2 regions of the Streptomyces sp. NPDC003456 genome follow, and region 1 is predicted to be linked to the other one. Evidence: riboswitches for the same ligand, from Rfam matches in the RefSeq annotation. Region 1 holds a riboswitch; the other holds the start of a gene.
The links. Region 1 has a riboswitch for cyclic di-AMP ahead of ACFYWG_RS04955 (peptidoglycan DD-metalloendopeptidase family protein). Riboswitches for the same ligand answer to the same signal wherever they lie in the genome.

Region 1 (6,893 bases):
CCACACCCTGCTGCAGAGCCCGACGGCCGCCCTGTGCCTGGGCCCCAACCCTGGAGACCTGACATGAGCGACTTCGAGGAGAAGTTCCCCCGGGCCCTGTGGGTGCGCCTGCTGGTCTACCTCATCCTCGGGCACGTCTTCGCCGCGTTCATCTACCTGCTGTTCGAGGTCGGGGCCAAGTAGGCCCGGTCCGGGGCCTCAGTCCAGGAGCCGCTCGCGCAGCCGCTCCCGGGTCCGCGGGGTGAGCCCGAGGCCCTGTTCCAGATAGGCGTCGACGCCGCCCCAGGTCTCCTCGATGGTCGTGAAGGCGGCCGTCAGGTACTCGGCGCGGGCGTCGAAGAGGGGGCTGAGCAGCTCCATGACCTCGGGGGAGTAGGCCGAGGCGTGCGAGCTGCTGCGGTGGACCTTGTAGCGGCGGTGCTTGGCGTTCGACTTCAGGTAGTCGTCGACGATCGCCTCCCGCTCGACGCCCACCGCCAGCAGCGTCACCGCCACCGACAGGCCCGCGCGGTCCTTGCCCGCCGCGCAGTGCATGAGTGCGGGCACGCTGTCCTCGGCCAGGGCGTGCAGCACGCGCGAGTGCTCGGCGGTGCGGTCCTTGATGATCGACCGGTACGAGGCGATCATCCGGGCCGCGCCCTTGCCGTCGGCGAGGATCGCGCGCAGCTGGTCCAGGTCGCCGTCGCGGACCATCCTCCAGAACTCGGCGCCGTCGGCCGGGTCGCTCAGGGGCAGGTTCACGTTGCGCACGCCCGGCAGCGTGACGTCCGGCCCTTCGAGCTTCTGGTCGGCCGCGTTGCGGAAGTCGAAGATCGTGTGCAGGCCCAGGGCCGTCAGGAAGGCGGCGTCCTCGCCGGTCGCGTGGGCGAGGTGGCCGCTGCGGAACAGCACGCCCTGGCGCACCCGCCGGCCGTCCACGGTCGGCAGTCCGCCGACATCGCGGAAGTTGCGCACTCCGGTCAGCTCCGGCTCGGTCGACGGGACCTGCTGCGTCACGAGGGCTCCTCCCCATCGGTGCCGCCGCCGCGGCTCGCCGGCGGGCACGACTCGACGATACGACATGCCTGCCTGGGGCAACGAGGTCGTCCACAGGCGCTGTCCCAGGTCCTGCGGGTGTGCGCCTCGGGCGCCACCGGACCGCTCGAACCGGCTCGCCGTCCGGCAGGGCGCCATCCGGATCCACTCCGCGCGCGTGGGGGCCGCCCGCGTCATCGGGGCGTGCTCTTGAGCGGACTGAAGCAGGAGCAAGCGTGCCAATGCCGTGAAACGGGCGAATTTCCCGCCGCTTCGTCCTGTTGCTGCGTCGCCCACCTTGAGGAGAAGTGGCCGTTCTGTCCGAATGAGGCGCTTAGGCCGCTTCGCCATAACGTGCCCCGGTCGTAAAGGAGATGGGGAGGAGTCGCGTGACCATCGTCATATCCGTGACGATGCGTTGTCGCCATGTGCACGTAATTCGGGCGAACAGCAGGGGTGTTGAGGAAAGGGAAAGATCGGAAATCCACGCTCGGTGACGGGGAATGCGCGGGCGTCCCACAAAAAACACCGTCACCCGCAACCGCAAGCTTGTCCCTTCGCGTCCCGGTCGCTTACGTTCCACACCGATCCGGACGGACGCCTAATCCTGCCGCCGCCCGGAGCCCGCACACACTGACCCGACGCACGGCAGGAGCGGGGGACCCACAGGTACCACGCCTGTTCCGGTTCCCGGAACGGCTTGGGGTTAAGCCGCGCCTCGGCGCGGCCGGGCATCTCCAGCCCGCACCCGACAGCTCACCTCGCAGGCGACGGAGAGGAATTCGCCATGCCCGCGAAGGGTAAGCACCGCCGTCCCAAGACCCAGCGTTTCACCCGTTCCATCGCCGTCGCCGGTACCGGTGGCGCCGCTCTCGCACTGCCGCTCATGGGGGCCGCCGGCGCCCACGCCGCCACCCCGCAGACGGCTCCGGAGAAGGCGGTCCAGTCCGCTCCGGCCGCGGAGAAGAAGACCGCCGACAAGGCCGCCGGCACCCGCACGTACACCGTGAAGGCCGGCGACTACCTCGCGAAGATCGCCGACGACCAGCACGTCAGCGGTGGCTGGAAGAAGCTCTACGCGGACAACCGCGACGCCGTCGGCGACGACCCGTCGCTGATCCACCCGGGCCTGAAGCTCTCGATCGGCAAGAAGGCCGCCGCGGGTCAGGCCCCGGCGAAGCCCGCGCCGAAGGCCCCCGCCGAGAAGCCGGCGAAGAAGTCGTCCACCCGGTCGTCCGCGGACTCCGCCCCCAAGGCGGACACCGCCGCCAAGCCCGCAGCCGCCAAGCCCGCCGCCCAGAGCAACGCCTCCGGCTTCGCCGCGCCGGTGGACGGCGCCACCGTCGGCACGCCCTACCGGATGTCCGGCAGCATGTGGTCCAGCGGCTACCACACCGGTGTCGACTTCGTCGTCCCGACCGGCACCTCCCTCAAGGCCGTCGGCGCGGGCACGGTCGTCTCCGCCGGCTGGGGCGGCGCGTACGGCAACCAGGTCGTCATCAAGCTCAGCGACGGCAACTACGCCCAGTACGCCCACCTGTCGCAGCTGTCCGTCTCGGCCGGCCAGACCGTCACCGCCGGGCAGCAGATAGGCCTGTCGGGCGCCACCGGCAACGTCACCGGGCCGCACCTGCACTTCGAGATCCGCACCACGCCGGACTACGGCTCGGACGTGGACCCGGTCGCCTACCTGCGCTCGCACGGCGTCTCCGTCGGCTGACCCGCCTCACCACCTGCCTGACACGCCGTCGAAGGCCGGACCCCGTTCCCCGGGTCCGGCCTTCGGTGTGTTCCGAGTTCCAGGCGCAACGCCCGCGGGGGCCTGCGTGTTCCGGAGTTGGCGAACCCTTGGTAAGTGGCCTTTCTCACCGTCCGTCAAGCCTTGCCTACGGTCGCGTAGGTCACATTCGAGGGTGAATCATGAACGGCTGTGGCAGACGATTCGAAGAGTGACAGCAAAGCAGTGATCGGGTCGTACGTGGCGCTGGGGGACAGCTTCACCGAGGGGGTCGGCGACCCCGGTCCCGACGGGGCGTTCGTCGGCTGGGCCGACCGGTTCGCCGTCCTGCTCGCCGACCTGCGGCCCGAGGGCGACTTCCGGTACGCCAACCTCGCCGTGCGCGGCAAGCTCCTCGACCAGATCGTGGCGGACCAGGTGCCGCGGGCCGTCGAACTGGCCCCGGATCTCGTCTCCTTCTGCGCCGGGGGCAACGACATCATCCGGCCCGGCACCGACCCGGACGAGGTGGCCGAGCGTTTCGAGCGGGCGCTGCGGCAGCTCACCGCCGCGGCCGGCACGGTGATGGTGACGACCGGGTTCGACACCCGGGGCGTGCCCGTGCTCAAGCACCTGCGCGGCAAGATCGCCACCTACAACGGACACGTCCGGGCCATCGCCGACCGCCACGGCTGCCCGGTGCTCGACCTGTGGTCCCTGCGCAGCGTGCAGGACCGCCGGGCGTGGGACGCCGACCGGCTGCACCTGTCCCCCGAGGGGCACACGCGGGTGGCGCTGCGCGCGGGCCAGGTGATGGGCCTGGACGTGCCGGCCGACCCCGAGCAGGCCTGGCCGCCGCTGCCGCCGCGCGGGGCGTTCGACGTACGGCGCGACAACGTGCAGTGGGCGCGCGAGTTCCTGGTGCCGTGGATCGGGCGCCGGCTGCGCGGGGAGTCCTCGGGCGACCATGTGACGGCCAAGGGGACGCTGTCCCCGGACGACATCCGGCTGCGGATCGCTCCCGTGGCGTGAGACCCGGACCGGGGCCGGCCGCTACCCCGCGGGCGACGCGGCCGGTTCCAGCCCCAGTTCGCGGGCGAGGGCCTCGTCCGCCCACTGCTGGGCGCGGGTCCGGGAGACCGTTCCCGGGTAGGACGTCAGCTGGACGGCGAGGCCGTCGAGGAGGGCGGTGAGGCGGAAGGCCGCCGCGCGGGGGTCCGGGCAGGGGAACTCGCCCGCCGCCACGCCCTCCGCCATGACCTCGGTCAGGGCGGCCTTCCACTGCCGGTCGAGGTCCTCGGTGACCTCCCGCAGCGCCGGCTCGCGCAGCGCCGCCGCCCAGCCCTCGATCCACAGGCGCCAGCCCTTGGCCTGGCCGGTCGGCGCGTACCACCGCACGGCCGACCGCAGCCGGCGCAGCGCCGGAGCCCGGCGGCCGAGCAGCCTGCGCAGGTGCGCGAGGTCGGCCTCGGCCGCGTGCCGGAACGCGGCGGCCACCAACTGCTCCTTCGAGGAGAAGTGGTAGAGCACCAGCGCGTTGCTCACACCGAGCGCCGAGGCCACGTCGGCGATCCTGACCGCCGCCACCCCCCGCGCCTCGATCTGCTCGATGGCGGCCCGCAGCAGTTCCCCGCGCCGCTCGGCGACACTCAACCGGACTCTCGTCACGCCCTCACCCTATCCACGGCCCGAGCGGCCCCCGGCGCCCGGATCCGGCCGGGTCGCGCAGCCTCAGCGGTACCAGCCGAACCGGTCCGCCAGCTCCGGCAGCCGGTCCGCGGCGAGCGCGTGGGCGGCGGCCCTGGGCGTGATGCCCTCGGCCTCGGCGCGGGCCAGCATCCGCCCGACCAGGGCCCGCATCGCGCGCCGCGTGTGCGCGAACGCCTCCTCGGCGTCGGGGCCGACGTCCCCGAACAGCGTCCACCACCACCAGGCGTTCGTCCCCGAGTTGACCACGACGTCCGGCAGCACGGTCACCCCGCGCGCCGCCAGCGGCGGCTCGGCCTCCGCCCGTACGGGCATGTTGGCCGCCTCCACGATCCAGCGGGCGGTGACGCGCTCCTGGTTCTCGGCGTCGATGGCGTACGACACGGCCGCCGGCACCAGCACCTCCGCCCGCGCCGACAGCCAGGCGTCGCCGGGCAGTTCGCGGTCGCCGGGGCGCAGCGCCGCGCGGTCGACCGTGCCGTGGGCGTCGCGGGCGGCGAGGAGCGCCTCGACGTCCAGCCCCGCCGGGTTGGCGATCGTGCCCTTGAGGTCGGCGACGGCCACGACCGTGAGCCCCGCGCGGGACAGGAACCGGGCGGTGGCCCCACCCATGGTGCCCAGCCCCTGGAGCGCCACCCGTGTCCCCGTGTACGGCACTCTCGCCCGGTCCAGGGCGGTGAGGGCCGCCTCGGCGACCCCGCAGCCGCCGACGAGTTCGTCCAGCCCCATGCCGTCCACCTCGACGGCGAAGGCGTCCGCCAGCCGCCGCCGCGCCTGCGCCTCGTCGTCCAGCAGCGGGTACACCGCCTGGATCGAGGAGACCAGCCCGGCCTCGGCGGCGGCCCGGTCCACCACGTCCTGGCTGAGCCCGAGGTCCTCCCCGGTCGTCCAGAAGCGCTCGATGTACGGGCGCATCGCCCGCAGGTAGCGCACCAGGAGCGGGTACGCCTCCGGGTCGCGCGGGTCGCAGTCGATGCCGCCCTTGGCGCCGCCGAGCGGGACGTAGCGGCCGGCGGGGTCGTAGTGCAGGGCCTCCTTCAGGGTCATGCCGCGGGCCAGGCCCGTCACCTCCTCCAGCGTGCAGCCGGGCCGCATCCGCAGGCCGCCGCTGGCCACCCCGCGCACCAGCCGGTCGACGACCAGGAACCCCTGCCGGCCGGTGAGGTGATCGGTCCAGGTGAGGGACATCAGGGGGGTGGCCATGCGGGCTCCTTCGGCGCCGGGCTACTGAATCGCCGGTCAGTATCTACCCTGCCGGGACGCCTGCGCACGGGTGGGGCCGGAGGGGCCGACCATAATGGAAAGCCTGACCGACTCCACCTGGAGGTACCGTGGCCGGTTTCCGAACCCTGAGCGCCGGGCTCCGCGCGCTGCGCCCCGGCGCGTTCGGCGCGGACCCGAGCGGCGAGCGCATGGCGCGCATCCGCCGGTCGCCCCACTTCGAGGACGGGGTCTTCCAGAACCCCGGCGGCCCCGCGCGGACCCGGCCCTCGGGCTCCACCCTGGACTTCGCGAAGGTCTTCTTCGACAAGGACACCCGGCCGCGGCGCACCCCGCAAGGCGCCGTGCCGGTGCACTCCACCACGCTCGCGGACATCGCCCGGCCCCCGGCCACCGGTCTGCGGCTGACCTGGACGGGGCACTCCAGCGTCCTCGCGGAGATCGACGGCCGGCGGGTCCTGTTCGACCCGGTGTGGGGCGAGCGCTGCTCGCCGTTCCCCTTCGCCGGCCCCAAGCGGCTGCACCCCGTCCCCGTGCCGCTCGCCGCGCTCGGCCCGGTCGACGTGGTGGTCGTCTCGCACGACCACTACGACCACCTGGACATGCCCACCATCAAGGCGCTGGCCGGTACGGACACGCTCTTCGCGGTCCCGCTCGGCGTCGGCGCCCACCTGGAGCACTGGGGGGTGCCTGCCTCGCGGCTGCGCGAGCTCGACTGGCACGAGTCGACCGAGGTCGGCGGGCTCACCCTGACCGCCACCCCGGCCCGGCACTTCTGCGGCCGCGGCCTGCGCAACACCCAGCACACCCTGTGGGCCTCCTGGGTCGTCCGGGGCGAGGAGCACCGGATCTACCACAGCGGGGACACCGGCTACTTCGACGGCTTCAGGGAGATCGGCGCCGCGCACGGCCCGTTCGACGCCACGATGATCCAGATCGGCGCCTACTCCGACTTCTGGCCCGACATCCACATGACGCCCGAAGAGGGCATGCGCGCCCACCTCGACCTCCAGGGCGGACCGGACCGCGGCCTGATGCTGCCCATCCACTGGGCGACCTTCAACCTGGCCACGCACCCGTGGGCGGAGCCGGGCGAGGGGACGCTGCGGGCCGCCCGCGCCGTGGGGGCCCGGGTCGCCCTGCCCCACCCGGGCGAGCCGTTCGAGCCGACGGCCGCGACCGTCCCCTCGGAGCCGTGGTGGCGCGGGGTGGCGCTCGCCCCGTCCGGCCGTCG
Region 2 (6,893 bases), on a different contig from region 1:
AGCACCTTGGCGCGCAGGTAACGGACGTTGTGGGCGGTGGTGAACACGCCCGTGGGGACGCGCTCGCGGACGCCGACGCCGAGGGAGCGCAACTGGTCGGCCTTGTCGGGGTTGTTGGAGAGCAGGTCTAGTTCGCCGATACCCAGCGCCCGGAGCATCTGGGCCGCCGCCGTGTAGTCGCGGGCGTCCTCGGGCAGGCCCAGCGCCGCGTTCGCCTCGTAGGTGTCCAGGCCCTCGTCCTGCAGGGCGTAGGCGTCCAGCTTGTTGTAGAGGCCGATGCCGCGGCCCTCCTGGCGGAGGTACAGGAGCACGCCGCCGCGTTCGGCGATGCGCTCGACCGCCTCGCGCAGCTGCGGACCGCAGTCGCAGCGGGCCGAGCCGAACACGTCCCCGGTCAGGCACTCGGAGTGCAGCCGTACCAGCGGGACGGTGCCCGGCTCGCCGAGGACGAGCGCCACGTGCTCCCGGCCGTCGGCCAGCCCGTGGAAGGTGACGGCCTCCGCGTCGACCGCGTAGCCGTCATGGAAGCGCAGCGGGACCCGGACGCGCGAGCGCGGGGTGGCGAGGGCTGCGGCGGTGTCGGGCATGCGGGGCCTCCGGATTCCGTTCCTGTTCGGCTGCACAGCCGTACTGCTTCAGATTTGAAGCAGATCACGCCGGGAACCCTACTCGTGCTTGAAACTTGAAGCAATCAGACTCGGTGAGGGTGTGACGTGCCTCACGAACAGGTCGAGGACGACCTCCGCCGCCACGGCACGTCGTCCGCCGCCGGCCGCGCCCCGTCCTCCTGCAGGCCGCGCGCGATCGCCGTCGAGATCTCCTCCAGGTGCCCGACCTGCTCCTCGCTCAGCCGGTCGAACAGGAAGCTGCGCACCGTCTCGACGTGTCCGGGCGCGGACCGCTCCAGCACGGCGAAGCCCTGGTCGGTCAGGGCCGCGACACTGCCCCGCTTGTCGTCCGCGCAGGCCTCACGCCGCAGCATGCCGTCCTTCTCCAGCCGCGTGACCGCGTACGTCAGCCGGCTGCGGGTGATCTTCAGCCGCTCGGCGAGATCGGTCATGCGCAGCCGGCGCTCCGGCGACTCGGACAGGACCGAGAGGATGGAGTAGTACAGGTGCGGCATGCCGGCGTCCTGCTGGAGCTGCCGGTCGATCGCGTCCTCCAGGAGCAGCGAGGCGGCGATGTAGGCGCGCCAGGCGCGCTGCTCCTCGGGGGTGAGCCAGCGAGTCGTCATGCCGCCAGTGTAGTTTTGTTTCAAACTTGAACCAAGCTCGCCGGGCCTGCCCGAGGGGTTCGCGGGCCTGCCGGGCGGCCTGTGGCGGGTCCCCCGGGCCAATGGGCCGCCGGGTCCGCCGGGTCACCATGTCCAATGGGTCCCCCGGGCTCGACGGGTCCGACGGGTCCACCGGGCTCGCCGGGTCCGCCGGAGCCGTCCGGTGGTCCCCCGCCCTCGGGTCCCGTCCCGTCCTGCCCCTCCCGACCAGCCGCGGAGCGTCGATGCCTCACCCGTACGTCCTGCTGTCCGCCGCCGTCTCCCTCGACGGCTTCCTGGACGACACCGGACCCGAACGCCTGCTCCTGTCGAGCCCGGCCGACTTCGACCGGGTCGACGAGGTGCGCGCGTCGGTCGACGCGATCCTGGTGGGCGCCGGCACGATCCGGGCCGACAACCCGCGCCTCCTGGTGAACTCCCCGGAGCGCCGCGCCGCCCGCACCGCCGCCGGCCGGCCCGCGTACCCCCTCAAGGTCACCGTCAGCGGCACCGGTGACCTGGACCCGGACGCCAACTTCTGGCACACCGGCGGCGAGAAGGTCCTCTACACCACCGACGAGGGCGCCGAGCGCGCCCGGGCCCTCGGCCTGGCCACCGACGTCATCCCCCTGGGCACCGCGCTCGACTGGCGCCGGCTCCTCACCCACCTGCACGACGTACGCGGCGTGCGGCGGCTCATGGTCGAGGGCGGCGGCCTGATCCACACCCAGCTGCTCACCCAAGGGCTCGCCGACGAGCTCCAGCTGGTCCTCGCCCCGCTCTTCGTCGGCCACCCCGCCGCGCCCCGCCTGTTCGGCCCGGGCGGTTACCCCTCCGGCCGCCTGCGGCTGCTGGAGACCCGCCGGATCGAGGACGTCGTCCTCATGCGCTACGAGCCGACCGCCCCCGGCACCGGACCGCTCCCGGTCGCCGCCGACCACCACTGGCTGGCCGCCGCCTGCGAACTGGCACAGCGGTGCCCGCCCTCGGACACGGCGTTCAGCGTCGGGGCCGTCGTGGTCGCGGCGGACGGCACCGAGCTGGCCCGCGGCCACTCCCGCGAGGGCGGCGACCCGGTCCTGCACGCCGAGGAGGCGGCCCTGGCCAAGCTCGACCCGGCCGACCCGAGGCTCGCCGGTGCGACCGTCTACAGCAGCCTCGAACCCTGCGCCCGCCGCGCCTCGCGGCCGGCGCCCTGCGCCCGGCTGATCCTGGACGCGGGTGTGCGGCGGGTCGTCACGGCCTGGCGCGAGCCGGACACCTTCGTCGCCGGGGCCGACGGCAGCGGCGTCCTGGCCGCCGGGGGAGCGCGGGTCGTCGTCCTGCCCGAGTACGAGGAGCGGGCCAAGGCCCCGAACCGGCACCTGCTGAGCTGACAGCGGTCCCCGCCGCCCCGCCGTCCCGGCCGCCGCCGGGACCGTACCGGCGCGGGGCGGCGACGGCCTCGGGCCGGGGTGTGCGCGGAGGGTCCCGCGGATGGCGTACACTGGTGAACACAACGACGCGGGGTGGAGCAGCTCGGTAGCTCGCTGGGCTCATAACCCAGAGGTCGCAGGTTCAAATCCTGTCCCCGCTACTGAAGGCCGAGGGCCGGAATCCGACAAGGGTTCCGGCCCTCGGTGTATTTCCCCCTCCGGCCCCTGACCGGCCATCACGCACCGTGAGTGAACCGCCCCGCTGCGCATAACAACTGACACACCGTCAAGTCCCCTGTGTCGCCGGAGGGGCGGTCAACTCGCCCGATTCACCCCGGTCATGGCAGGTTGGTCCGCGCGAAAAAGGTTAATGATCAAGCTGAAGCGCTGGAATACGCACCGCGCCATCCATTAACGTTCGATAACGCAGCGCGGTCGTCCCAGCCGTCACAGAAGGCGGCTCCGTGCGCACGCGCCGAATCCCGCAAGGGAACCGGGGAACCACCACTTGGGGTGAATCGGGCGGATGCCGCCGTGGCAGCACGGCTGGTATACGCGCGTAGGAGACCTTCCTGCTCCGAACCCGTCAGCTAACCCGGTAGGCGAGAAGGAAGGAAAGGAGCACGCCCACGTGGCGTCCAACCGGCCTGCCCCCACGGCCCCGTTCGCGGCGGACCAGCGCGACCCCGAGACCTTCGGCTTCGGCCGTCAGCGCACCGACGAGGGCCCGTTCCAGGAGTGGAACCCCACCGCGGAGTCCGTTCGCCCCGTCCGTGGCCGGCACCGCGTCTCCAAGCAGCGCGGCGGAGGGCTCGCCCGCAGCTCCACCGTCCTCGGCGTCGGTGTCATAGCCGCCGTCGGCGCGGGTGGCATGGCCAGCGCCCAGACCGGCAAGCCGCCGGTGTCGATCTCCGTCCCGGACCTTCCCTCGGTGGGTTCCCTCCTTTCGGACGACGACACCCCCGAAGGTTCCGCCACTCCGCTCAGCAGCCTGGGCACCACGACCGTGGCCGAGACCGAGCAGGGCGCCGACGGCGCCGGTGAGGCTCTGCGCGCCCGGATCATGGCCCAGGTCGAGCACCAGCAGGACCAGATCGACACCAAGGCCGCCGAGGACGCCGCGGCCGCCGCCGAGAAGGCGGCCAAGGAGGCCGTCGCCAAGGCGGAGAAGGAAGCCGAGGCCAAGGCCGCCGAGGCGAAGAGGAAGGCGGAGGAGGAGGCCGAGAAGAAGGCCGAGGCCGAGCGCCTCGCCGCCCTCGCCAAGCAGTACACGCTGCCGACCTCCTCGTACACGATCACCTCCTCCTTCGGTCAGGCCGGCGCGTACTGGTCCTCCGGCTACCACACCGGCCTCGACTTCGCCGCCCCCACGGGCACGCCGATCAAGGCGGTCCACAGCGGCACCATCACCGAGGCGGGCTGGAACGGCTCGTACGGCTACAAGACCGTCCTCACCCTCGATGACGGCACCGAGATCTGGTACGCGCACCAGTCGTCCATCGGCGTGAGCGTCGGCCAGAAGGTCAGCACCGGCGACGTCATCGGCCGTGTCGGCGCCACCGGCAACGTCACCGGCGCCCACCTCCACCTCGAAGTCCACTCCGCCGGCTCCGCGAGCGGCATCGACCCCATGGCGTGGCTGCGGGGCAAGGGACTGAACCCGTAGACGCACCGCGCCCGCGAAGCACCGGCAGCCCTGACGACGACCCCCCGACGCCAGGGCTGCCGGTTCTTCCGGCGCCGGTTTGCCCGACCTTTGCGCCGCGGCCGGAATGGGCTGTTCCGCACGGTCGTTGACGCAGGGCATGACTGCCACGACGTCTCTGCGCAAGCTCGGCTCCTCCGACCTCGAGGTCTTCCCGCTCGCCCTCGGCGGCAACGTCTTCGGCTGGACCGCCGACGAGGACCAGTCCTTCGCCGTCCTCGACGCCTACACGGCGGCCGGCGGCAACTTCGTCGACACCGCCGACGTCTACTCGGCGTGGGCCGAGGGCAACCGGGGCGGCGAGTCCGAGAGCATCCTCGGCGCCTGGCTCCAGGCACGCGGCAACCGCTCCGAGGTGGTCGTCGCCACCAAGGCCGGCCAGCACCCCGACTTCCAGGGGCTGTCCGCCGCCACCATCAAGGCCGCGGCCGACGCCTCCCTGCGGCGGCTGCGCACCGACCACATCGACCTCTACTACACCCACTACGACCGGCCCGAGGTGCCCGTCGAGGAGATCATCGGCGCCCTCGACGACCTCGTGAAGGCCGGCAAGGTGCGGTACATCGCCGCCTCCAACATCTCCGCGGAGCGGCTGCGGGAGTCCCTGGAGTTCTCCGACCGCGAGGGCCTGGCCCGGTACGTGGCCCTCCAGCCCCACTACAACCTGGTCTCCCGCGACACCTACGAGGGCGAGCTGCAGGACCTCGCCCAGCGCAGCGGCCTGGCGGCCGTGCCGTACTACGCGCTCGCGTCCGGCTTCCTCACCGGCAAGTACCGGCCCGGCACGACCGTCGAGAGCGCGCGGGCCGGGGGCGCGGCCAGGCATCTGGAGACCGAGCAGGGACGCCGGGTGCTCGACGCGCTCGACGGGATCGCCGCGGCGCACGGGGTGCCGGTGGCGACGGTGGCCCTGGCCTGGCTGGCCTCCCGCCCGACCGTGGTCGCCCCGATCGCCTCCGCTCGGACGGTGGAGCAGCTGCCGGCGCTGGTCGGAGTGGGTGGGCTGACCCTGACGGACGAGGAGACCGCCCGGCTCGACGAGGCGTCGGCCTGACGGGAGCGGGGGGAGCGGCGGCTCAGGAGCGGTAGGGGTTGTACGCCGGGTACGGAGCCGGCCCGGGCACCTGCCCGTACGCACCGTGCACCCCGTGCGCCGGCCAGGGCGGGAACATCACCGGGGGCGGCGGGGACGTGACCCGGGCCGCGTGGACCAGGGCCGGGCGGGCCGCCTCCCGGCGCCGCCACAGCTCGCCGAGCAGCTCCCGCTCGCGCACCGTGAAGCCGGCGCCGGCCCGGCCGCGGCGTGCCCGGTGCCGCAGGAACGCGAGGGACGTCGCGTACGCCTCGTACCGGGCCACCTCCCGCGCCGCGTCCCGGCCCGCGTGGCGCCGGGCCCGGGCGCGGGCGATCCGCCGGGCCCGCATGGAGCCCAGCGCGTAGGGCTCCGCCGGGTCCAGCCAGCCGGCCACCGCGTAGGCGGGCAGCTCCTCCCGCACGGTCCGCAGCTCCCGCTGCCGGGTCCATATCACCAGCCACGTCAGCAGGCCGAAGATCGGCACCATGAACGCCGCGTACACGGCGAAGAAGCCGTACTCGCCCAGCGACGAGGAGCCGTTCCACAGCGCGTGCATGCCCATCGCCAGCAGCAGCCCGGCGAGCGGGAACACCACCCGGCGGACCCGGCCCGCGTCCCCGCGCAGGGCGGCGACACCGAAGCCGATGCCCGTGAGGACGGTGAACAGCGGGTGGGCGAACGGCGACATGACGATGCGCACGAAGAACGTCGCCGCCGTCACGGACGCGATGCCCGTGCCGCCGGTCAAGCGGTCCGTGCCGAAGGCGGTGCCCAGGTAGAGGATGTTCTCGGTGAACGCGAAGCCGGTCGCCGTGACGCCGGCGATGACGACGCCGTCGATGATCCCGGTGAAGTCGCGCCGCCGGAACAGGAAGACCAGCAGGACGGCGGCCGCCTTGGCGGACTCCTCGACCACCGGCGCTATCACCGTCGCGCCGAGCGTGTCCGCGCGGGACGGGTCCGCGGTCGCCGTCGCTATCCATCTGGTCGCGAAGCTGTTGGCGACGATCGCGATCAGCGCCGCCGCGCACGCGCCCCAGGCGAAGCAGAACAGCAGGTTGCGCCAGGGGCCGGGTTCCACCCGGTCCAGCCAGCGGAACGACGCGAGCAGCAGGGGGACCGGGAGGACGGCCAGGCCCAGTCCGACCAGGAACCCCTCCGTGCCGGTCTCCTCGCGCACCAGGGCGAGGATGACCAGGCCGGATATCGCGAGCAGCGTGCTCGGCGCGCCGTAGCGCACCCAGGGGCGCTGCCACCAGTGCGCGTGCCGCAGGGAACCGCCGACGGGGGCGCCGCCGGCGGGACCACGGGGATACGGATGCGGGGAACTGGTGGCCACGGCTTTGACCCTAACGACGGAGGGGCGCTGTCCGCAGGCGGGAACGTACGGGTGCGGTCAGGTGCCTGCGAGGGGCTGGGGCTGGTCCGCGTGTGGTACGCGCCGGA

Region 2: linked by a shared signal. The riboswitch ahead of ACFYWG_RS27280 (M23 family metallopeptidase) and the one ahead of ACFYWG_RS04955 (peptidoglycan DD-metalloendopeptidase family protein) in region 1 are both predicted to bind cyclic di-AMP.

What each region holds. Positions count from the first base shown of each region.
Region 1 covers NZ_JBIAOK010000001.1:1,190,133-1,197,025, reverse strand. Annotated here, with positions in the region: gene ACFYWG_RS04970 (helix-turn-helix domain-containing protein) at 1-67, shown strand, start outside; gene ACFYWG_RS04965 (DUF6126 family protein) at 64-183, shown strand; gene ACFYWG_RS04960 (tyrosine-protein phosphatase) at 199-996, opposite strand; cyclic di-AMP (ydaO/yuaA leader) riboswitch at 1,641-1,797, shown strand; gene ACFYWG_RS04955 (peptidoglycan DD-metalloendopeptidase family protein) at 1,802-2,734, shown strand; gene ACFYWG_RS04950 (SGNH/GDSL hydrolase family protein) at 2,978-3,763, shown strand; gene ACFYWG_RS04945 (TetR family transcriptional regulator C-terminal domain-containing protein) at 3,785-4,399, opposite strand; gene ACFYWG_RS04940 (Glu/Leu/Phe/Val dehydrogenase dimerization domain-containing protein) at 4,463-5,641, opposite strand; gene ACFYWG_RS04935 (MBL fold metallo-hydrolase) at 5,770-6,893, shown strand, end outside.
Region 2 covers NZ_JBIAOK010000006.1:631,920-638,812, forward strand. Annotated here, with positions in the region: gene ribA (GTP cyclohydrolase II) at 1-587, opposite strand, end outside; gene ACFYWG_RS27265 (MarR family winged helix-turn-helix transcriptional regulator) at 719-1,234, opposite strand; gene ACFYWG_RS27270 (dihydrofolate reductase family protein) at 1,498-2,628, shown strand; tRNA gene ACFYWG_RS27275 (tRNA-Met) at 2,755-2,828, shown strand; cyclic di-AMP (ydaO/yuaA leader) riboswitch at 3,131-3,287, shown strand; gene ACFYWG_RS27280 (M23 family metallopeptidase) at 3,299-4,333, shown strand; gene ACFYWG_RS27285 (aldo/keto reductase) at 4,473-5,426, shown strand; gene ACFYWG_RS27290 (PrsW family intramembrane metalloprotease) at 5,449-6,786, opposite strand; gene trmB (tRNA (guanosine(46)-N7)-methyltransferase TrmB) at 6,844-6,893, opposite strand, start outside.